DNA from 3 places in the Bacillus sp. KNSH39 genome. Region 2 is predicted to be linked to each of the others. Evidence: riboswitches for the same ligand, from Rfam matches in the RefSeq annotation. Region 2 holds a riboswitch; each other region holds the start of a gene.

Region 1 (8,471 bases), 1.8 Mb from region 2:
GATTGCCTTACCATCTTTATCTGTAACAATATGTTCGACTACTACACCGTCTTTTACTATATCAAACTCTGCATTTGCTAATGGTTTTTCACCATTTTCCGAATCAATTTTCTTTACTTCAATTTGACCCTTTTGCATAGTATTTTTAATTTCAATTGTTTTTGTTTCTCCAGCTTGAAGTGTAACCTCTACTGGTTCTTTTAATTTTTGATATCCTTCTGGTGCTACTGTTTCATAAACTTTATACGTTCCAGGAGCTAAAGTTTGAGGTACTGAAAAACCTTTTTCGTCCGTTTTCAGTTTTGCAACAACTTCGTTTGTACTATTTCGAACTTCAAATTCGGCACCTTTTAACCCTTTGTTCGGATTCTCAGAATCTATTTTATGAATCGATACTGTACCGTCTTTTGGAGCTTCAGGCGGCGTAATAGTTACTTCTTTTGATGTTAATGTTTTATCATCAAAATGTAATTCCGCTTTATTAGGAATCTTCTTATCTACGTAAGAAGATAAGTCTGCATTATTTTTAATTTTCGCCTTGATACTAAGATTGATTCTCTGGTCTTCATATGACTTATAGTCAAAATTCTCACCAAACGTAAATGTTACTTCACTTCTTTGCTTATCTATCTTTAACGTTCCTTTAGAAGTAATATCTTGGCCATTTTGATCATACACTTTTGCCTCTAATACTTCTAAAACATCTTCTAAATCATCACGAATTACCATTGATGTGTATTTAGGAGGATCGTTTGGTATATGTGTACCAACTTGGTATTGAATCACTTGATCCATTTGTGTTAGCTGCTCATTCTCTACAAGCTTGCCATTCTCATCAACTATATTTTTTTCAATACTAGGTGGATTATCGTCACCTGAACCGGTTCCCCCTCCACCACTTACGAATACTTGTCCTACTTTTTCTTCAGTTTTAATATTTTTACCTTCTAATTTCACAGTATTTTTATGAGGCTTTGCAGAAGGATTAGTAATCTTTGTTTTATATCTTAAAATATAACCTTTTGAACTGTCTGGAAACTCAATTGTAAATCCAGCCTTTGTTGCATTAATTTTAATGTTAGATAAATCTGCTGGCTTAATATTTGTTGGTGCATAACCATCTTCAAATACAGCCTCTTCTAATACTACGCTGTCTGTAATTAACTCATGCCCAGGTCCTAATGTATCTGTTAATTTAAGATCTTGCATTTCTGTTCCAGTTGCATTTACATATACAAGCCAATCAGCAATCGAAGGATCTTCTTGATTATAAGAACCCCATTTCAATAGATTATCTGTATTGGGCTGTGGCTTCGGTCTCTCTGTCGTATTACTTACATTTACTTCTTTATTGACGATTTGACCATCAACGTTAAATTCTAATGGAATTTCTTTAACACCATCATATGCTTCTAGACCAAAGTAGAATTCTACGAATAAAGAACCTTTAATGTTATTCTTTCCTTCTACGTAATCCCCCATAGTACACGTTAATAGACCCTTTTTCATCTCACATGTACCAACTGTTTTTCCTTCAGCATCTTTTAAAGGAAAACTCATATTCATAAGGTCTTTTCGAAACTCTTTTGGCATATCAATTGTGAATTGATCTCCACTTTTTATTTTTTCTTTAGCTGACCACTTCACTTCTACTTTCATACCATCTGAGGCTTGATACGGTTCAGATGTCGTGCCATCAGTACGGGAAATATTAATTTCGTCCACTGGACTTTTCATCACAGCAGCTTGAATAACTGGAGCCCACACATTCAGCACTGAAAATAATACTAGAAAAACTAATGAAACCATTGAAATATGTCTTTTAGTACTTTTCATTTGCATAGTTCCCTCCTATTTTTTATATTTATATAACAAAAAAAGACCGTCCGGTTGCATCAAAAATGTGCAACCAGACGATCTTAGTAACCAATATGTATTACCGTAGACTCTAAGCTTTGCGGCCTATCCTTTCGAATAGTGTGCTAAAAATATCTTTTATTCTTTTTTTGTTTCATTTTCCTCTTAAACCAAATATTACTATACCGTCTGGACGGTTATAATTCAATACTCTATAAAATTGTTCTATTTTTCTAATAAAAAAAACAATTCACCACTACATTAAAGAAGCAATGGTGAATTATTTTTGCATTATATAGTTCGCATATTCTATTTATATGAATTACTAATAAGAGCTTGAATCACTTTTTCTCTTAACTCGGGGCTTAGTCTTCCAACCCCTAAATATTCCGAATACCATAATCCATCTGCTGCTAATCTAATAATTGTTGCACAAACTGCATCTATCTCATCGTTTTCTATATTCTTTTGCAGTTGCTGAAATGATTGTTGTAATGGCTCAAGTAATTCAGGTTTTAACATGAATGCTGCCATCATACTACTAGATAACTCTTCTGTTCTTCTCTCATTATTTAATCTTTCCTCTACAAAAGAGCGAACCCATCTCCCTTTCCTCTCTGAGTCTTCCGCTACTTTATTGTAAATGGCCCCTTCATAATCCTCTACCCCTCTGACTATCATACCTTCTATTAAAGCTTCTTTATTTGAAAAGTGATACAATAATCCACCTTTACTTACACCCGCCTCTTTTGCCACTGCTTCTAAGGTTAATTTAGCAACCCCTTTACATTGCACAATTTGAGAAGCGGCCGCCAAAATCTTTTGCCGCGTTATGCTTATACTCATTCCTTTTTAAAACCCCATTTCTACTAAATTTATATAAATACGAATCTTATTTTTAATATTGTTCATTACTACTAAGTATTTTCTTTATACAACAAAAGCTTCATTACCTTTGAATTTTTAGTTACTTATTCTATTAAAAATTTCCATATCATTCAATATGATAACATTAAACACACAAAGCTGACTATACATCTATACTTTTGTATTTATTGAAAATATATCCATTAATAAAATTTACCAATTTAGTCCTTCTTATTACCTTATAAGACGGCAGTAATTCTTTCAGCACTAAATAAAAAATGTTATTACTCCCATTGAATTGAGTAATAACATTTCACTTAACAAATTCGCTGCCAACTAGCATCCTTCACATCTTCACTAGTCGGTTTTCTAACTAATCCAATAAAACATTCCTCGCAAGCACCAAATACAATAAAATTTTTCTGTGCTTGTCTTAACGAGACTTCATTTGCACCGCCTTCAAAGTCAGGATTGTTAAACTGTACCTCATCATCTTCCCAGTAACATATATTACAAATTTCATATGTATCTGGTGGTTCTTCTTCTATTGTTCTATACCCGCAGCACGGACATGTATATTTCATTCTGTTACTCCATTATTCATTTCTTTTTTCTCCCATATATTCCGGCCCATAAAGAATGTCACAGCACAAATCATAGTTATCCCCATGAAAAATGTATTAGAATCTTCATATGTAGTTGGAATGCCTACCGTTACGAAAACAATACTAAAAGCTAAAAGTAGATATAATAATAAAGATATAATATAGCTGAGTTTAAATCGTAAAATGATACCTCTAAACAATAGCTCACCAAGTAGACAGCCACCTAAAATAATAGGTACTCCGAAATACAATGTAAGGACTCCCATTTGCGCAGTAGATTGAATTATCTTTCCAATTATGTTCGGCGAAACCAGCTCACTATTGTTTCCCATCCTATCATATAAATCAAGTGCTGTTGCTGAAATAAAGAAACTTAATATAGAAAATGAATACGGTATTAAAAATTTGCTCACTCTCATTCACCTCGCTTTTTTCTTTACATATATTATTCATTATTTTCGCATAAAAAAATCGCCCGTCTTCCGCGAAAGACGAGCCGTTCCACTTAATTCTCACTTAACTTCTTCTTATACCAATCCTGCATTCTCTCCGCATCTTCTACTCTCGTATGCTCTATTTTGTAACTAGATGATGCACTCGAAAACTTATACGTACATAAATCCGCACGGCGCTGGAAATATGATTGTGTCTTCTCCATTGATTGGACGTGTCTTCTTCTAATAAGTCCTGTATATTTTCCGACGCTACGATAGACAAGTGTAATTTGTTCTCCGTTAACACTGTAACCATTTGTTTTAAATGTTGCGTATCCAAGTGTAAAGATAAGGATTGCGAGCGGTAATAATGCCCACATGATGTAATACTTTTCAAAGTATATGCTTATTCCAGTAAGCGGGATTGCGAGCATAGCGAAAAAGATGAAACTATCAATGAGATAACGGCGCAATGCTGCTTTTGGTAACGAAGTAATATTTGCATTCAGTTCGTATGGTAATTGTAAATGCGTGAGTAACTGTTGCACTCGATCTTTTCGAATGATAGGATGCAGTGTAACTTTTTCTTTTTCGTCATCCGTTCCCTTACTTTGAATGACTTCTACTTGCACAGCACAATAACCGAACGGTTGGCGTAAAATACCTTCTTTTATCGTAATCCCTTGAATACGGTGCAATTTTAGTACGAGTTCTTTTTTCTCCAGTAATCCTTGCGAAATACGGACTTCGTCATTTCTTCGATTCACTGTAAAATCTCCATGTTTTAGCGCATAACCAATTGTCGATATAATCCACGAAAGGACGAGCAAAATAGCTATCATCAAAATCCAGCCATATATATCATGTTCCATTACATACGACTTTACGCTATTCTCTATCCATTTCGGAATGTACTCATCTACTTGGTGATACACAAAAAAGATTAATGAGAATAACAATCCAAATTGACCAGATGTAACAGAGGCTATTAAAATCTCTTTCCACGTTAATTTGTATTCTCTCGCTTGTTTTTCCTCTGTAATAATTTCTTTTACTTCTACTTCTTCTAATGTTTTTTCTACTTTCAATTCTGAAGCCGACTCATTTAACATTGCGATAAGCTCTGTCGCTTCTTCTACCGTAATTCCAGCTAAGCTAACTTCTGCTTCATCGCCTCCGCCAGCTGTTTCAATCTGAATTTTTTTCAAACCGAGCATTTGATATAGTACGTTAGAACTTGTATTAATCGTTTGAACACGTTCTTTATTTAAGTAGCTCTCCTTTTTCACAAAGAGACCTTGTTTCACATGTAATACGTTATTTTCAACCCAGTATGTTGTGTAATACCATTTTTCAAACGCTGAAAAGACGGTGAGTAAACCGAATGCAGCGGGAATTAAATACCAAAACGGGAACTTTCCGTTTAAGCTAAACATGAAAATAATGAGTGGTATAAAGTCTGTTATTTTTAACTCTAATAACATCGTGATTGGATGCTGCCTTTTATACATCCTCATCACTCACTTTCGCTAATTCTGCGATTTTCGTTTTCAACATTTCAGCTTCATACATCGTTAAACCTGGGATGCTATGAGAAGTTGCTGCTGTTGAAATGTGTAATTCTGCTAATCCGTATTTTCTCATAATTGGCCCTTGTTCAATCGTTACGTGCTGTACACGAATCATCGGCACTAATACGCGCTTAACAACGAAAAGGCCATGCTGAATTTCAAGTTCTTCTTCATTTAGTTGGTAGCTGTAATAACGTTGACGTAGTTTCGGAAACGTAAAGTAATCAAACGGTGTATATACGATTGTTAATCCGATGAGCACATAGAAAATCCAAGCCCACCAATTAAACTTAATCATAAAGAAAAGATATGCAAAAATGACTATAATACTGATTCCTAGCTCAATTAAAGAACGCGCTTTCCACACCTTGACCATGTCAGGGTGAATTTCATTTTTCAATGAATCCATGTAACCACTCCAAATCTAGTAATCTAATATATGAATACTCTTAATCTACATTTTACATAACTTTACAGAAAATTGAAATTTAATCTTCTTTCTTCTCAGGAATAAAATATCCGAACCAAAGTAACCAAATGAAACCGATTAACTTCATCCAACTTCCATCCGCTTGAAAAGCTTCAATCATACCTGGTATTTTATAAATCCCAATAAATCCAAGAAAACCGAGCCACCAGTTTTTTTGCATTTTCATCTTTACTCCTCCTTCATTACGTTTTTCACATTTCGAATCCAAATTTCTTTATACTTTAACTGGAATCCCATGAGCATATAGTTGCTCATATTATCGATCACAAGCGCTAGCGTATGAGCATTTTCTTCCGTTTCATGTTGTGACACAACGCCCAGTCTCGCGCCTTTCTTCAATAAATCGTGGAAACCATGCAAAAAATCCTCTTGTATTTCAAATAAACGTTTCTGATACTTTTCATTTCGTGATGCAGTTACGATAAATTCATTGATAACGCGTAGTATTCCTTCTTGCCCTTCATACTCAGAGAGCATATGTAAACCATCTGCGATTAGCTTTTCTGCAAAGTTTTCTTTCGTATACCGCTCTTCATTAAAGTACTTTGTAAAATGATAATCAGAAAAAATCTCTTCAAATAAAAAATCAACTAACGCTTCTTTAGAAGAAAAATGATAGTAAATAGCCGGTTTTGAAATACCTACCTCTTTCGCAATCATGGAAAGACTCATCTTCTCAATGCCGTGTTCTGCCATAAGTTTAAATGATGCCTCTACAATGTTCTGCGATGTTTGTAAATTCTTCGTCATACTGTACCTCACTTATTTTTACTTACCGTTCGGTAAGTAAATTATAAAACAAAACGAAATGATTTTCAATTTAGTTAGCACTACATAAGGTATTTATTGGAAAATACAGAAAGTTATAAAGTAAAAGCAACATATAACAATAAGGAGGATATCATATGAGACTTGGTGGTAATGGCGGTAGTGGTGGTAATGGCGGCGGTGAAGCGGGACAAGCTGGTAAGAGCGGATTTTCATTAATCATTGTACTTTTTATCGTATTGATTATAGTTGGAATTAGCTATATCGGACTTAGCTTCTAAGAAAAGGCGTCCTACATTACATATGTAGGACGCCTTGTTTTTAATCCCTATTCAGCAATCGCATACGATAGCAATTCATCGTCACTTCTCCAAGCCTTTGCAGTAATTGATAGTTCGCATATGCACCGACTGGGGCACCGATTACTGGTACGAGCTGAAGCATTTTCGCTAAATCAATATAGTCTCGGTACTCTGTTTGGAACTTTTCCCAGTCCATATGATTTTCTTTTTCTGTATCCCACGTTTCGATTGCTTTCCATATTTCTTTTCTGTGATCATCACTTGAAAAGGCAAGTTGGAAAACGTGAAGGATAAAAAGACGCTCTTCTTGTTTACTCGTATCAAATCCGTACAATGTCGCTGCATCGAATAAAAATTTAATTTTAATTGTAAGTAAAAGCGGAAAGTCAGCAAGACCGAGGAGAATACCACCAGCTCCAGTCCCTGCTCCTTCTGCCGCTGCTATTTTTTTGTACTCATCCATTTTTTTACGAACTTCATCGTCACGTCTTTGCAGTGACCATGTCGTCTCTTTTAGCTTCGGCTTTATAAAGTTTGACCCGGCGCTAATCGTTTGCACCATCATACGAATCGTCTCTGTTAGTACCTTTTGTACTTTCGCCGGAATGAGCTGTTGCACCTTCGTCTGCACTTTTTTGGAGAACCGTGTCATCATAGAAGAATCTTTCATGAATGTAGCTTTCCACTGCTCCAATTCTTTTATAACCTTCTCTTCGTATGTAATCATAGGTTCATTCCTTTCAATTTAAACGCTCAATGCGCTTCGCCCCGTATTGGTAAACGAAACCGATACTAAATAATATGCTTACGATAAGTAAAATTCCTGTCATCATGAAATCTTTCGTTGCTAGTGCAAATATAATTGTAAATATAACGCTACCTGTAATAAGAATTGCATTTAATAAAGTAAGAAAATCTTTCTTCTTCTCTTCTCCGCCTACTGGGTACAAATCAAGCCAAATTTTCATGCGGTGATGTTTCCATAAAGTTAATAGCTGATAACCGATTAAGTATAGGAAGATAAGGCTTACGATAAATCGTCCATATAAAAATGGAATGAAGTAAAGAATAACTCCGCCTAGAGCGAGCAGGCGCACATATAATCCAAAATAGTTACCTGATCTTAAAAATGTTCTCGTATATAAGTATAAATATGTACGCTTTTCGCCGATTATCGAAAGAATGAAATCCAGCCATTTTCGGCGAGATACTCTTTCTTTTAATGCTGGTACATCAACGAACATATTCGCGATGCGGTACAGCAGCATCATCTTCTTACCTTCTTCGGAAATTAAATACTCCCAGTTTAGTGGCTTTCCTTTGACCATTTGATGAATGATAGCAAGGTATAACACCATGAGAAGGACGATTCCACCAATGAAAAGAACTGAAGTACGTTCTACAAGGAAATATACAAATAAACCGTTTAGGATAAAACGAATAAACCAATCAGCCCTTTGTATATTTTGATCTGTTAAAAATGACTTTTCCCACGCTACAAATAAATTCCACGCTTTTACAATGACAAATGCGAGTACGATCCATATGTAGCCAGCTCCTGTTTGCTTCATTTGTTG
Region 2 (8,471 bases):
TTTGCAAAGAAAAACATCCATAAATATACAAAAATAAAATGGTTTCATATGTGGCTACATATGAATATGAAAAAAGGCCCGAGATTAGATTTTTTTGATTTTGTAGTTACAGTACTCGTATGTATCGTATGGAAAATATGGCTGCTTCCTTTTATATAATACACATGCTAATCATCTTCTCTTTCATCATAAAATAACGAAAAGAACCTGTCTTGTGGCGGGTTCTTTTCGTTATAGTAATAGTTGTTAAAAACGTACAACGCTTGTTTATTAATTCTTTCGTATTTTCATGTGGAATCTTTAATAGCATTAAGGATTTCTAAAAAATAGTTATTATATCATAAAGTGGAGTGCTAAAATTAAGCTTTTCAAGAATGAGTAATTTGTATGCCACAATTTAACTATTGATTAAGGAAGTATTAAGGAAATATATTTATAGTAGAAGCAAGTTTGCAGACGAAATATAGGATATATGTTATTTTAATACAAATAGTTTTTTCGATGCGAGGTGAAATTAATACATAGAAAAGAGGGAATGAATTGAAGTATGGTTCTACACTTTTTCATCTTCCAAAAAGAAATATATTAATTTCTAGCATTATAAGTAGTATGGTGACTTTATTAGTAATAACTATACTGTTTATGATTTTAAAGGTTTTCAATTTAGACATGATGAAAGATCATTTAAATCAAAAGCTTGTTTTAAGTGTTATGATGATTTTCGTATGGGGCATAACGTTTTATATTACGCATTTCAATAAAAAAGAGATGTCTATACTTAGAGCATCCCTACGAGTGCATTTTATATTATTTTTGCTAGCTCATACAGTAGCGTTATTTTATATTGTCATGCAAGTTAATATGAGTTTCATAGAGGCAATGAATTGGATTTACTTTTATAATATGCAGTTTATATTAAGTTTTGTAGTAATTTATGCAATATATATTCTTGTATATAATTTAATAGGTAAGGTTTTTCTAAGTATGGTTTTAACGAGCTGTACGTTAGTCATTTTATGTATTGTGAATTATTTGAAGCTTATTTTCAGAGGTGATCCGTTATATCCTTCTGATTTTACACAAATTACGCATATGCAATCTGTTATACCGATGGTGATGGACTATTTTAGTTGGAGTTATATTTTTGTCATTATCTTAAGTATCGTAGCTTGTATTGTAGCAGGGATATATATGAGAAGGTATATTCAAAATGTAAAGATTCATCTAGGAATAAGAGCCTTATTAGTAGTAGGGTCTATTTTTGTTCTATATGCGTATGGTAATTTTGCGAATACATTTATGAATAAAGTATTTCAAAAATCAGGTGTAGATTTTGTTTTGTGGAATCAAAATGAGAACTATGCTTCAAATGGTTTTGTACTTGGGTTTATTAGCAATTTAGATACAACAGTTATGGAAAAACCAAAAAATTATTCTAAAGAAAATATGCTTCAAATAGCAAACGATATAAAAAAACAATATAGTGGAAATATAGGGAGCCAAAAGAAAAAAGAGAAACCGAATATTATTTTTGTAATGAGTGAATCGTTTTGGGATCTGACGAAAGTAACTAACCTTTCTTTTAGTGAAGATCCTGTACCAAATTTACATCATTATATAGAAAACTTTCCTGGTGGACAAACTATTTCTCCTACATTTGGGGGAAATACGGCGAACGTTGAATTTGAGGCATTAACAAGTTATTCAATGAGTTTGTTAAAGCCAGGTTCTATACCATATCAGCAGGTCATTACAAATAAGAAAGAAATTCCATCAATCCCTACGGCGTTGAAGAAAGAAGGTTATTACACAAGTGCAATTCATTCATTTGGTCGCACATTCTTTAAACGTGACGATGTATATAAGGTGTTAGGATTTGATAAGTTTAATGCAGAGGACACGATGAAAAATGTGGATATTGATGGAGATTATATTAGTGATTTAGCGATGAGTAAAGAGATAATTGCTGAGTTAGAGAAACAAAAACAACCTACATTTATTCATGCAGTTACGATGCAAAATCATTTTCCATTTACAGAGGGCCGATTTGGTGAAAACCTAATAGAAATTACCGGTCTAGAAAATGAAGAATCAAAGGGAGAATTAGAGACGTATACAGAGGGATTAAGACGTTCAGATGAGGCTCTTCAATATTTAATAGAGCAACTAGATAATTTAGATAGACCTACATTATTAGTATTCTTTGGAGATCATCTTCCATCATTAGGAACAAATAAATCTTTTTATAAAGAAAATGGGTATATAACGAATGAAAAAACACCGAGCGAACGTTTAGCGATGGCGCAAACTCCGTTATTAATGTATGCAAACTTTGATATGCCAAATGATAATTTAGGTTTAGTAAGCCCAATTCATTTTTCTAATCTTATTTTTGATTATGCAGGATTAAATAAATCCTTATTTTATCAATTTTTATCGGAACTTTACAAGGAAATACCAGTGCTTAGAGATGAATTAAAAGTTGATAAAAATGGAGAAGTAATCAATGATTTAACAAAGAAACAAAAAGAAATGTTAGAGCAATATAAAATGCTTCAATATGATTTACTCGTTGGAAATCAATATAGTAAAGATATCCTCTTTAAATAAAAGAAACAAAAAGAACTTGTATAACGATACAAGTTCTTTTTTCATAGTATTTAACGGGGTAACCAGACAAGCTGGGTTTAGGGAGTATTACTTGTACATTTAGTATATATGAAAATATAATCGTTTTATTTGTGTATTTGTGAGAAATGTGTGAATTTTATGTTTTATAAAAAACGATTATGTTAACTTTCATTCTTATATTGCAGTTGTTATGTTTGTAAAAATTTTATCAGTTCTTTATTTAATTCATCCGCTTGATCGATTGGTGAACCATGACCACTATTTGTAAGAGCATGTAACTGAGAATTTTTAATTCGTTGTTGCGTAAGCTCAGCACTTTTGTAAGGAATTAGTTGGTCGTGAACGCCGTGGAAGATTTTTGTTGGGACGTTAATTTTATTTAAATCTTTCGTTACATCTTCATTTGCAGCTGCTTGTAAAATTTTTATAAGGGCATAAGAAGCGGACTGCATACCGAGATAAGAAAACCATTCAAGGGTTGCAGCCCCTAAGTTTCTATTAAAAAAGGATAAAGATACATCATTTAAAAATTTTGGTAAATTAGCATACATTTGATTAATGAGAGCATCTGCTTGTTCTTTCGGTACACCGTAAGGGGACTCTTGATTTTTAACGAAAGAGGGGGAGACAGCGTCAATTAATGCGAGCTTAGAAATGCGGCGTCCATTATAGCGAGACATATAGCGAATAGAAAGAGCACCACCAACTGAGAAACCGACTAATGTAGCGTTCTCTACTTGAAGTGCTTCCAGAACAATTGCGATATCATCGGCTAATCGATCATACGTGTAACCAGTCCATGGCTTATCAGATTGCCCATTCCCTCGTATATCCATGGCGATACAGCGAAAGCCATGCTCAGGTAAAACATTGAGTTGATATTGGTACATTTGATGATTTAAAGGCCATCCGTGAACGAAGAAAACAGTCTTACTACCTGGACCAGGATTAACGTCTTGCACAAAAATATGCACATCTTTCTCGACAGTAACAAACATAAATGTCCCCCTATTCTATGAATATACTCGATCCCAAAAGCGTTGTTTTGTCATAGCTTTAATAAATTTATTTGCTAGTCGCGTAGAGTCTTGTTCTATTAAAACACCAGGCTTTCCTTCGATATTTAAAGATTGAATAATAGAAGAGCCGTTTTGGAAGGAGCCAATCGGCTTAAAGTGATTATATGATTCTACGACAAATGAACTTGCGTTGTTAAGAAAATGATCATCCATCTTTCCGCCGATAAGAAGTAATCCATCATAAAAGAGTGGTGAGCCTGTTAAGAAAGTATCATTTACTTCCCACTGTCCATTTGGCGTTCCCTGCACTATGCCTAATCGTTCGGAAACGATCACTGGCAGTTAAAGAGTTTTCATCGTTTGAAATTTTAATACCTGTATTTGTTGTCATCTCCTTTCCTTCATTTTCACGCATGAAAGATTGGAGTTGTTCGGTCTTTTTATTTTTTTTGCCATCCATAAAAAACACCTCCCATAATATACGTATTATTGTTTATGTTTTTTATGCTTGTATATAGCATGAAGATATTGCATAGTTGGCATGATTTTCCTCAAATGTTCGATTTATCTTTGTTTGTCTATGAAAATCATTTATTATAATAAATGGTATTCTTCGAGATATTATTTTGAAGGGGTGTTGAAGTGAAAGAAAGTTTTCTATCATATAAAGAAGAAGAAAGAAATGCAAAAATCCTTTTATGGGTGTTATATGTCATTGTTATTGTATATCAAATTTTCTATGCAATCGTATTAGAAGATAAATCAATAATGGATAAGGGATACAACATAATATGGCAAGTTATTTGCGGAGTAGCAATACTGTGCGTGAATATATATTTAATGAAAAAAGAGAAGGCAAACCTTGTTAAATATGCATGGATATTTGCATACATAGGGATAGAACTCGCTAATATATTTTCGTATGTTTTTTATAATAAGGCGGCGTTTGATGCGACAAATATAATAGAAATTATTCTCATTTTCTTTGTACCTATATTTTTAAATAAAAAATTCTATGTGTTTTTACTTTCCTCTATTGTAGGAAAATATTTAATTTATTTATTTGTATTAGAGGAAGTAAAAGCATTTATGTTCCTTATTATGTATACACTTATGTTAATAGCTGCATATATCATTTTAAACCGATTTTTACAATATCTTTCAGCTGTAAAGGAAAGTATTGCGATTGCTAGTGAATCACAGAAATTAGCAGTAATCGGAAAAATGGCAGCGACGGTTGGACATGAAATTAAAAATCCACTTGCTTCATTAAAAGGATTTACGCAATTACAACGAGAGAAGCATGAAGAGGATCCTATTTATAAACGTATGATTTTTGAAATAGAAAATATGAATAATATGATAAGTGAGTTAATGGAAGTTGCTACATGCAAACCTTCTATTTATAAGAAACATGATGTAGGAAAAATTGTATTACAAGTAATAACAAGTCTTCGTGAAAAAATAGATGAATTAAACATTCAGTTTATTTCTAATGTGGAAGAAAAAACAATAGAAGTTGAATGTGATGAACGAAAAATAAGAGGAGTCTTTTTATATACGATAAAAAATGCTTTAGAGGCAATGGGACAAGGTGGTATATTACATTTACAATTAGAAAATAAAGGGAAAGAATATGTAATGATCAGTGTGATCGATAATGGTCATGGTATTAAGCAAGAAAACTTACCCCGTGTTACAGAGGCCTTTTATACAACGAAACAAGATAAAATTGGTCTGGGACTGACGGTAGCGAATCGAATTGTCGCCGAGCACCTTGGTGAGTTGCATATTTCAAGTGAAAAAGATACTGGAACGAGAATAGACATCATTCTCCCAAGGAAGTGTGGAAATACTGAAATCCAAGTGGAAGAAAAGCTAGGAGTTACCATATGAATAAAGGCTATATATTTAAAAATGAAGAAATAAAGGCGCTGAAAGCATTTTTAAGTTTATTTTTTATTATATTTTTCGTATATGATCTTGCCTATGAATTTATCGTACCGTTAATCGGTGGAGAGCAAGAAGGTGTAGGAGAGTTTGAAGATGGTTTAGGTTTATGGCTTTACTTTTTGATGGTGGTATTGTTTTGCATTGGAATATACTTTATGAAATGGAAGAATGCTTTTGCGGTAAAGTATATTATTCTAATTGGCTATAATGTATTAGATTGTATCCATAACATTATGATTTATTATGGTAGCGATGCAGAATTTGACGGTGGAAATATAGTAGAAGGATTTTTTATTTTGTTTGCACCAATCTTTGTGAATAAAAGATATTTCTGGTTAGTTCCAGCGATACTTATCGGAAAGTATGCTCTTACAGGAATCATTATTCAATCTTCTCTCGTTTTAATCCCAATGGCATTATATAGCGTATTTACTATCATATGTTGGATTATATTTTTAAGGGTTCAGTCTTACGTTCGTACGCTTGAGATGATGGACAAAGAAATAAAACAGACAGAAAAACTAGCAGCTGTTGGAAAGATGGCAACGGTTATTGGTTATAAGATTAGAAGACCTTTAGCAAACTTAAAAAAACTTGTGAATAAACAAGCAGACAAGCATCCAGAGGATAAAATTTATAGTGATATTATGAAACAAGAAGTAGATCGGATTCATATAATTGCTACAGAACTTAGTGGATTTGAGAAATCTAAATCACTAGAATCAGAAACTCATAACATACAAGAAATTATTTCTTATGTTATTCGAGTTATGGAAAAGCCAGCTTTAAAACAAGGAGTTTACATACAAGGTATTTACAGTAAAGACTTACCATCAATTACATGTGATGAAAAACGATTAAAACAGGTCTTTTTTAATTTAATCAAAAATGCAATTGAAGCAATGTCAGTTGGCGGAACAATTACGATTAAAGTTACTGTAAAAGATGGAATCATCGTTCAAGTGAAAGATGAGGGATGCGGCATTCCGAAAGATAAAATTCCAAAATTAAATGAAGCCTTTTATACAACGAAAGAAACAGGAACTGGTCTAGGTTTAGTAGTTACAGAAAAAATTATTAAAGACCACAACGGTAAAATAAGTTTTGAAAGTGAAGTTGGGGTTGGAACGACGGTTGAAGTTATGTTACCACTGCATTAACCACAAAAAACATCACTTATTTGGAAGTGATGTTTTTTTATTTTATCTCGCTATTTGTGTATAGTAAAAATCTCATTTTATCGATAAAGAATGTATGATGTGTTTCTAGCATCAAAATGTTTTTTGAAAGTTTTAAATATGGATTTCCTAGAAAAAATTCAGATTATAAAAATTAATGGTTTTTTTCTAAAAAAACTATTTTCTTTTTTGGGTTTTAATGGTATATTCAAAACACGATAAATAAATACCTATATTTGGCACACTATTCGAAAGGATAGGTCGCAAAGCTAAGAGTCTAAAGTAATGAAAATTACTATGATAGTCTGGTTGCAGTTTGGATTTTCACACATAGTTGTATGTATGAAAATCGAAGAGGCAACCGGATTTTTTTATTGTCTCAAAAAGAAAAAATAAATGGGCACACTATTCGAAAGGATAGGTCGCAAAGCTAAGAGTCTAAGGTAATGAAAATTACTATGATAGTCTGGTTGCAGTTTGGATTTTCACACATGTTGTGATGTATGAAAATCGAAAAGGCAACCAGGCTTTTTATTTTCTAGGAATATACACTATGATTGTAAATTTAGCTAGAAAATAAATTTAGTGTTCGAAATATTCGGTATATAGGAAGCGAGGGAGGGAAGTACATTGCAAAAACAAATAGGGAAATTTGGGCGTATACTTCTCGCTGGAGGAATATTATTTACACAAGTTGGTGTGCTAGACTACTCTGCAACGAAAGTTTATGCGGTTACAAACGACGAGCAAGGACGTTTTATCGTTCATATGGATAAACAAGAAATAAAAGTTGATGAAAATGTAGTATTAAAGATTACAAATACAAATAAACAAGATGCTAATATCGAGCTGAAATTATCTAATGAGCAGCTGTTTAATGAAGCAGAAACGAAAAAAATGAATGAAAACAATAAAGCGATTCAAAACATTTCAGTAACAGAAGATCACATTGTAAAAATTGAAAAGAATGAACAAAGTCATTCTATCGGTGACGTATATGTAGTCATTCAAATGAAAAAAGCTGGAGAGTACAAATTTGAACCGATGGTGAAGTTTGAAGGGAATGAAAAGAAAATTGAATCTCCTTCTCTGCATGTTGGAGAGAAAAAAGAGGCTTTACATGTAGCTATTTCTGATGAAAATCCAAAGGTTTCAGAGGAAGTTGTGAAAAAAGAAATCAGTGAAAAAGTGAAAGTATCGGAAGAAAATAAAAAACAAGAAATAAATGCTACTAATGCTGAAATTCCAAAAGAAACGAAGACTTTAGCGAAAGAAAAGGTTAATGAAGAACTCGTATCAAAGGAAAATGAATTAAAAGAGAGCAATAAGGTCAACGAAAATAATCAGGAATTACCTGCTATTCAAGCTGAGAAGGTATTAAAGAGCCAATCTCTACTAGCTGCTAGTCCTGTTACAAGTATTCTTAAATATCCAAATGTAAAGGTAATAAATAATAGAACAGGTGAAGGGCCTTCTATCTCGGGTAAATATGCTTTTAGATTTGTTTGGAGCCCACAAGTAACATATGAGGTAAAGGGTAGTAGCGATGACAGAACTGGTCAAAGTCAATATACATTTAGAAATTCAAATAGAGAACAGTACGTATTAGTAAAAAAAGCTGGTGAATATCAAGGGAAATGGATTGATGTCCGTATTAATATTCAATCTATGACAGCTTCATCTGTAGATG
Region 3 (7,833 bases), 1.1 Mb from region 2:
AGTGGATTTGGTGAGAGAATCTAATCCGCTTGTTCATAATATTACAAATGTTGTTGTAACAAATTTTACTGCTAACGGTTTGTTGGCACTTGGGGCATCGCCTGTAATGGCGTATGCGAAAGAAGAAGTAGCAGAAATGGCTAGCATTGCTGGAGCGTTAGTATTAAATATGGGGACACTTCGTCCTGAAGAAGTAGAAGCGATGTTACTCGCGGGTAAATCAGCAAATGCGAACAATGTGCCAGTACTATTTGATCCAGTTGGTGCAGGAGCAACTTCGTACCGAACAGAAGTTGCGAGACATATTCCGGCTGAAATTGAGTTAGCAATTATCCGCGGAAATGCAGCTGAAATAGCAAATGTTATTAATGAGAAATGGGAAATTAAAGGGGTAGACGCTGGTACTGGAAATGGAAATGTTGTAAGTATTGCAAGGCAGGCAGCAGATGAACTAAATACAGTTGCGGTCATTACTGGAAAAGAAGATGTTGTTACAGATGGAGAGAGAACTATTGTTATTCGAAATGGTCACCCTATTTTAACGAAAGTTACGGGAACAGGTTGTTTACTAACTTCTGTAATAGGAGCATTTGTAGCAGTGGAAAAAGATTATGTAAAAGCAGCAGTAGCAGCATTAACGTTTTATGGTGTAGCTTCGGAACTGGCAGCTGCTAAGACCGTGGAAAAGGGACCTGGTAGTTTCCAAATTGAATTTTTAAATCAGTTAGCGAATACTACTTCTGGTGATATTGAGAAGTATGGAAAGATTGAGGAGTTAGAGTAAGAGGGAGTGAAAGAAATGGCACGCATTGAAATAGATAAAATGTCTAAGCTATTGCAAGTGTATTTTATTATGGGAAGTAATAACTGCACAAGGGATCCTTTAGCTGTATTGAAAGAAGCGTTAGATGGTGGAGTGACAATTTTTCAGTTTCGCGAGAAGGGGGAAGGTTCTTTAATCGGAGAAGATAGAGTGCGCTTTGCAAAAGAATTGCAGACGCTTTGTAAGGAATATAGCGTTCCTTTCATTGTAAATGATGATGTAGAATTAGCCATTGAATTAGATGCAGATGGTGTTCATGTAGGACAAGATGATGAAGGAATTACATCTGTTCGTGAAAAAATGGGAGATAAAATTATCGGCGTATCTGCTCATACAATTGAAGAAGCACGCTTTGCAATCGAAAATGGAGCAGATTATTTAGGCGTTGGACCTATTTTCCCAACGAGTACGAAAAAAGATACGAAAGCGGTTCAAGGAACGAAAGGATTAGCCTATTTTAGAGAACAAGGAATTACAGTGCCAATCGTTGGTATTGGTGGGATTACAATTGAAAATACAGCGGCAGTTATAGAAGCGGGTGCGGACGGTGTTTCAGTTATTTCAGCAATTAGTTTAGCTGAATCGGCGTATGAAAGTACGAGAAAATTAGCTGAAGAAGTAAAGAGAAGTTTGTAGGGAAGGACGTGTAGCATTTCAAGTGCTGCATGGAGAAATAGACTGCCCCAAAATTTAAACAAACATTTGATTAAAAAAGCACAAACCTTTTTAAATAAAGGTTTGTGCTTTTTCTTTAAAACATAATTGAAATTAAGAGCATTCCAATTCCGATAGAAGTGAATGTTGCGATTAGACCTGGAATCATAAAGCTATGATTTAAAACATATTTTCCAATGCCAGTTGTACCAGTACGATCAAAGTTAATGGCAGCAACGATTGTGCCGTAGTTTGGAATGAAGAAATATCCGTTTACTGCAGGGAACATCGCAATCAGTAGCGCTGGTGGAATACCAAGGGATAGTCCAAGTGGCATTAAGGCACGAACAGTTGCTGCTTGGCTGTACAGTAAAATAGATAGAATGAATAGTGCGATGGCAAATAGCCAAGGTGCACTTGTTACTAAATGCTGAATGGATCCTTGAATCATATTTAAGTTTCCATTAAAGAAAGTATCTCCCATCCAAGCGATACCGAAAATAGCAACAACTGCTGTTGCCCCCGCTTTAAAGACGTTACCAGACACAATGCTTTCTACATTTGGTTTACAGAAAATAATAATAAGAGCCGCGATAGTTAACATAACCATCTCAATTGTATTCGGCATGGAAAGACGGGCTAACTTCCCATCAACTATCCATCCTGGACGAAGTGCTTCAAATGAACCAAGAAGTACAACAAGGAAGGTTCCTACAAGGAAAAGGATAACTGATAATTTTGCGCCCTTTACACCTACAAATTCTTTTTTCTCTTCAAGCTTAGGAATCATTCCTTCTTTTAATCGTTTTAAGTATTCAGGGTCTTCATTTAATTCTTTTCCCATCTTACTAGCAACGAATGCTGCTAACATACAAGCAATGAAAGTGGAAGGAATACTCACTTTTAAAATATCTAATAAAGTGATTTTATAGTCAGCTAACATTGCTAAAAGAGCAACTGTGGCAGCTGAAATTGGACTAGCTGTAATTGCTTGTTGAGAAGCGATTACGGCAATCGACATTGGGCGTTCCGGTCTAATCCCTGATTCACGAGAGACTTCTGCAATAACAGGAAGTACAGAATAGGCAACGTGACCAGTACCTGCACATAGTGTGAATAAATAAGTAACAATTGGAGCAAAAAAAGTAATACGCTTTGGATTTTTTCGTAATGCCTTTTCAGCTAGATGAACAAGATAGTCCATTCCTCCAGCAGCTTGCAAAGCACCAGCAGCTGTAATTACTGCCAAAATCATAAGCATTACATCGATAGGAGGCGCGGTTGGTTGTAGGTGGAAGACAAAAACGAGTATTGCCATACCAACTCCACCCATTACTCCTAAACCAACTCCGCCTAGGCGTGCACCAATAAAAATACAGAGTAACAAGGTAAGAAATTGTAGCCAAAACATGATAAACTACCTCCGAAATTCATTAGTTAAGATATATTCGAATAGTTTAATTTGAATGAAAATTAAATAAATACCCGAAGAAATCCTTGTTATTTATACATTTTTTATTATATAACACAAAAAAAGTAACATTCACGTACTTTTTGAAATTATTTCGAAAAAGCAATGCATTAAAAATTTGTATTTATATCTCTAAATAAGTAGACATTTTGATTTATATGTTGTAATCTTTGAAAGAGAATAAATTAATTCTCATAGAACTCCCATATCGTTCAACTCGTTCAGCGAGAAAGGCAAACTGATGGAAACATGAGGACGCAAAACTACAGGAGCTAAGGTCGAAAGGCTACGCTAGCCAGTTACCGGACGGATAGGGTTGGTCTTGGCCAATGCTTTTACATTGGCTTTTTTTTATTCTCGAACATATTGAGAAACATTTTCAAACAAAATATCCATATATTTTGTTTTTTTGTTTGTGTTGATTAAGGAAGGTGGATATTAATGAAAAAATATTGGCATAAGTTATCGTTCCTTCAAAAGAACGTCTTATTAACCGTATTAGTTATTTTGACACTTGTTGGAAGTATGGGTGCATTAAGTTTCAATATGTTTCAAAATAGTATGATGTCTTTATTTGAAAGGCAGTCTATTGAAACAGGAGAAATAGTATTGAAAAAACTGGATGTAGAATTAGTTAGAGACATGGCGAAAGATCCTACAGCCGAAAAAGTGAAAAAAGAAAAGTTAACAGAGAAATTAGATGAAGTATCAAAAGAATTGAAAAGCGTTGGACAAACGTATGTTACAGGAGCAAAGCCGAATGAAAAGCGAGAATTACAACTCGTTGGTTTGACTACAGAGTTAACAAATGCGTTTCCTATAAAGCCGGGAGATTATTATGAACAACCCGCTCATTGGATGAAGGCATACGATAAAGTGATTGATACGAAAAAGGCTCAAATGACAGAAGTATATGAAGATGAAATAGGTTCGTGGGTGACAATATTAGAACCAATTACAGATGGAGAAAACAATATTATTGCAATTGTTGCCGCTGACTTAGATGCTTCCATTGTTCCTATTACAAAAGAGAAGTTTATGATACAGGGTTTACTCTTTATCATTATTTCATTAGCAATTGCGACTATTACTCAATTCTTTATCGTGCGTCACTCGCTAGCTCCATTAAAAGATTTACGAGAAGGGTTACGTAAAATTGGTGAAGGTGACTTGAGTATTAAATTAAAAGAAAGACCAGATGATATTGGAATTATTAATGTTTATTTCAATAACACGATTGAAAAGTTTAAAGGGATTATAGATAAAGTAAGGCAAACTGCTGAGCAAGTTTCTTCTTCTTCACAAGAATTGTCGGCGAGTACAGAGGAAAACAGCATGGCAGTTCAAGAGATTGCAAGTTCTATTGAAGGTTTAAGAGTAGGGGCACAGTCTCAAAAAACTTCAGTACAACAATGTTTAGGGATTGTACATGGAATGGAAGATAAGGTAGAAGAGATAACTGGGGCTGCGAAACAAGTTGCGGTTGCTTCTGAAGGTATGGAGCAACATTCAATTGAAGGTAATGAAGTGATTGGACAAATTATTAATCAAATGAGTTTAATCCAAAATGCAGTACAAGATTTATCTTCCATCATTTATTCGTTAGAAACAAGGTCAAAAGAAATTAGTGATATCGTAACTGTAATTACAGGCATTTCAAATCAAACAAATTTATTAGCTTTAAATGCTTCTATTGAGGCTTCACGTGCTGGAGCAGCTGGAAGAGGGTTTGCAGTTGTTGCTGATGAAGTACGAAAATTAGCAGAACAGACGGAAGCGTCTGCTAAAGATATAGCGAAATTAATTGGTGAAACACAAGCTGAGACAGAAGATGCTGTAGTTTCCATGCAAAAAGGTTCAAAAGAAGTAGAAACTGGAATTTCGCTTGTTCAAAGTAGCGGAGATTTCTTTGAAAAAATCTCAAAATCAGCGCAATCTGTTACAGATCAAGTAAAAGCTGTTTCTGGTAATTCGAGTGATATTTTACAAAATAGCCAGAATATTGTTCAAGTCGTAAATGAATTATCACATATTGCAAATACTTATGCCAACAGCAGTAGTAATGTTGAAGAAAGCATGAAAGAGCAAGAAATATCAGTACAAGATATTGCAGAATTAGCGACTTCTTTAAGTTGGCTCTCTCAGGAATTACAAGAGCTTATTGGTGAGTTTAAAAGCGAATAAGGAGAAAGTTCAATTCTAATCAAGGGCGTATCTCCGCTACTGATTATGAATTGAACGAATCTGCCCTTTAATAAGGGATAAAAAAGGTGTGAATTTTCACACCTTTATTATATTTAAGAGAGGAATTTACATAAATATGAAATTAGCAATTTCTTATAGTGAGATGGTAAAAGAATTTTTAGGAAAAGTAGAAGGAAGTATTAAAATACCTAAAGATGTGCAAGGAACAGAACTTAGGATAAAAAGGAAAACGGAACTGTTTTCAAATTTGACTCACATTGTAGATTTAATAGGAGCGACTGCAACGTGGTTATATCATATTTCTAAAGAAAAACATATTGTCGTGCTTTATCATGTAAGAGGAAGTTTATTTCCGATTACTATTGAAGTTTCTAATTTTCTCTCCTATGAAAGTTTAAATTTACAAATTGAAGAGCAACTGGAGCAAATTAAAGAAATGAATGAGGAAGAAATAGAAGAGTTTCAAAACGGTAATACGTTATATGAAATGTCACCTATTATTATTGGTGAAACATATTATGAGCTAAAAGACACGAATACATTACAATTTGTATTTAGTAAAAATATGCAAAGTGTAGAAATAATATTTAATAGTGTTAATTGGAAAGAGACAACAATTACTCGTTATGCACAACAAATACAAGGTGTTTTAATTAATAAATCACAAAATAATAATAAACATATAAATAATTTTAATGTTATTACAGAGGCCGAGATGGCACTTTATAGTCAAGTGAATGATACGACAGCAGTATATCCTGAGAAAAGTATCGTCGATATGTTCTATAATACTGTTACTCAATTTCCAAATCGTATAGCTTTATCTTCAAGGGAAGGTACTTTAACTTATGAGGAGCTAAATAAAAAAAGTAATCAAATAGCTCATATGTTAATTAAAAACGGCGTCCAATTAGGAGACTATGTTGGAATATTTATGAAACGTAGCATAGACACAGTAGTAAGTATGGTAGCTATATTAAAAGCTGGTGCAGCGTATGTTCCGATTGATCCAGATTATCCGGAAAGTAGAATACAGTACATTATTCAAGATAGCCAAGCGAAAGTTATATTGATGAAAGAGACGCCTATAACATGTGATGGGGTTCAAACAGTTTCAATGTATGATAGTGAAACTTATGAAGATACAGATGTAAAGTTGTCTATTCATTGTGATGATGTAGCTTATATGATTTATACATCTGGTTCAACAGGGAATCCAAAGGGAACGATGTTAGCTCATAGAGGCGTTGTTAATCTGTATACTTGGATGAAAAAGCAATATGAATTGACAGAAGAGGATGTATTTGCCCAATTTCCTTCCTTTAGTTTCGATGCTTCTGTATGGGAGTCATTTGCTTCTTTATTCTGTGGAGGAAACTTATATGTACTATTAGAGGAAGAGCGATTGTCTGTAGAAGCATTTGCAAATGCAATCTATAAAGTGAAAGCAACTTCAATCTTGGCATTAGCAACAATTTTTGTTCGACAAGTAGCAACTTATTTAGCAGAAGAAGATATATATAAGCTAGCTTCCCTAAAAAGAATTGCGATTGGCGGTGAAATGTTGCCTGTAGAGGTTATTAAATTGTGGAGAGAAAGAATAGGTACAAATGTTGAAATTCATAATGTATACGGACCGACAGAATGTACTGTAGTGACGACAACCTATAAAATACCTAGTCAGTTAAATGAGGATGTTGCGAGTATTCCCATTGGTAAACCATGTGCTAATTATCAAGTTATGATTTTGGATGAGAATATGAATCTTTGTCCAATTGGTGTACCTGGTGAATTATATATAGATTCAGTGGGATTAGCAAAAGGGTATTTTAATAAGCCTAATAAAACAATTGAAGCTTTTATTCCGAACCCTTTTAATCCTATAGTTAATATATATAAAACAGGGGATATCGTTAAGTTGCTAGAGGATGGAAATATAGAGTTTTTACATCGGAAAGATGATCAAGTAAAAATTAGAGGACATCGTATTGAACTAGGCGAAATCCAAAGTGAAATTTCTCAAAATCATAATATAAAAGAAAATGCTGTTTTTGCTAAGAAGAGTAAGGAAGGTAGCCAATATTTAATCGCGTTCTATACAACTTTAAATAAAAAAGAAATACCAGAATTAGTTTATCAGTTACAAGAGCAATTACCAGATTATATGGTGCCATCTAAACTAATTTATATTAATGAATTACCACTTACACCTAATAAAAAGATTGATGTTAAGAAGTTAGCTCAGTTAGAAGAAAAGTATGAACCGGTTCGGCTACAAGAATATGTTGCACCTTCTAATAAAGCAGAAAAACAAATAGCGAACGCTTGGGCGGAAGTATTAGGAATTTCAAAAGTTGGAGTGCATGATGATTTCTTTACAATTGGTGGACATTCATTAAAAGTATTACGAGTCTTAACATTGTTAAAAGAAGATTTCTCACATTTAACAATTCAAGATTTCTTTAAAGAAAGAACGATATATGGATTAGCTCGAATTGAGCGAGAAGTAAAAGTAGAGAAAGAAGAAGTATTTCGTGAATATAAAGTGATTCACGAACCAGATACTATCACGTATGCAAACGTTTTGGAAGAAAACCAGATTTCAAATGTCTTTTTAACAGGAGCTACTGGTTATTTAGGATCACACATATTATATGAATTGTTGAGAGATACATCTGCT

Evidence for each region. A riboswitch is a leader RNA that binds a small molecule or an ion and turns the genes downstream of it on or off. The one in region 2 is predicted to bind cyclic di-GMP.
Region 1: linked by a shared signal. The riboswitch ahead of ACUL40_RS25320 (SpaA isopeptide-forming pilin-related protein) and the one ahead of ACUL40_RS16135 (WxL domain-containing protein) in region 2 are both predicted to bind cyclic di-GMP.
Region 3: linked by a shared signal. The riboswitch ahead of ACUL40_RS21920 (methyl-accepting chemotaxis protein) and the one ahead of ACUL40_RS16135 (WxL domain-containing protein) in region 2 are both predicted to bind cyclic di-GMP.

What each region holds. Positions count from the first base shown of each region.
Region 1 covers NZ_JBQXYO010000001.1:4,917,630-4,926,100, reverse strand. The annotation lists gene ACUL40_RS25320 (SpaA isopeptide-forming pilin-related protein) at 1-1,842, opposite strand, end outside; cyclic di-GMP riboswitch class I at 1,902-1,994, opposite strand; gene ACUL40_RS25315 (TetR/AcrR family transcriptional regulator) at 2,167-2,703, opposite strand; gene ACUL40_RS25310 (CPCC family cysteine-rich protein) at 3,042-3,308, opposite strand; gene ACUL40_RS25305 (hypothetical protein) at 3,305-3,742, opposite strand; gene ACUL40_RS25300 (PH domain-containing protein) at 3,835-5,274, opposite strand; gene ACUL40_RS25295 (PH domain-containing protein) at 5,267-5,743, opposite strand; gene ACUL40_RS25290 (hypothetical protein) at 5,823-5,990, opposite strand; gene ACUL40_RS25285 (TetR/AcrR family transcriptional regulator) at 5,993-6,574, opposite strand; gene ACUL40_RS25280 (YjcZ family sporulation protein) at 6,730-6,873, shown strand; gene ecsC (ecs operon protein EcsC) at 6,914-7,621, opposite strand; gene ecsB (ABC transporter permease EcsB) at 7,635-8,471, opposite strand, start outside.
Region 2 covers NZ_JBQXYO010000001.1:3,155,165-3,163,635, reverse strand. The annotation lists gene ACUL40_RS16170 (hypothetical protein) at 1-159, shown strand, start outside; gene ACUL40_RS16165 (LTA synthase family protein) at 541-2,610, shown strand; gene ACUL40_RS16160 (alpha/beta fold hydrolase) at 2,820-3,629, opposite strand; partial or broken gene ACUL40_RS16155 (catalase) at 3,645-3,989, opposite strand; gene ACUL40_RS16150 (hypothetical protein) at 3,922-4,110, opposite strand; gene ACUL40_RS16145 (ATP-binding protein) at 4,293-5,546, shown strand; gene ACUL40_RS16140 (ATP-binding protein) at 5,543-6,763, shown strand; cyclic di-GMP riboswitch class I at 7,010-7,098, shown strand; cyclic di-GMP riboswitch class I at 7,171-7,259, shown strand; gene ACUL40_RS16135 (WxL domain-containing protein) at 7,412-8,471, shown strand, end outside.
Region 3 covers NZ_JBQXYO010000001.1:4,284,454-4,292,286, forward strand. The annotation lists gene thiM (hydroxyethylthiazole kinase) at 1-784, shown strand, start outside; gene thiE (thiamine phosphate synthase) at 800-1,459, shown strand; gene ACUL40_RS21915 (anaerobic C4-dicarboxylate transporter family protein) at 1,575-2,888, opposite strand; cyclic di-GMP riboswitch class I at 3,171-3,255, shown strand; gene ACUL40_RS21920 (methyl-accepting chemotaxis protein) at 3,390-5,132, shown strand; gene ACUL40_RS21925 (non-ribosomal peptide synthetase family protein) at 5,269-7,833, shown strand, end outside.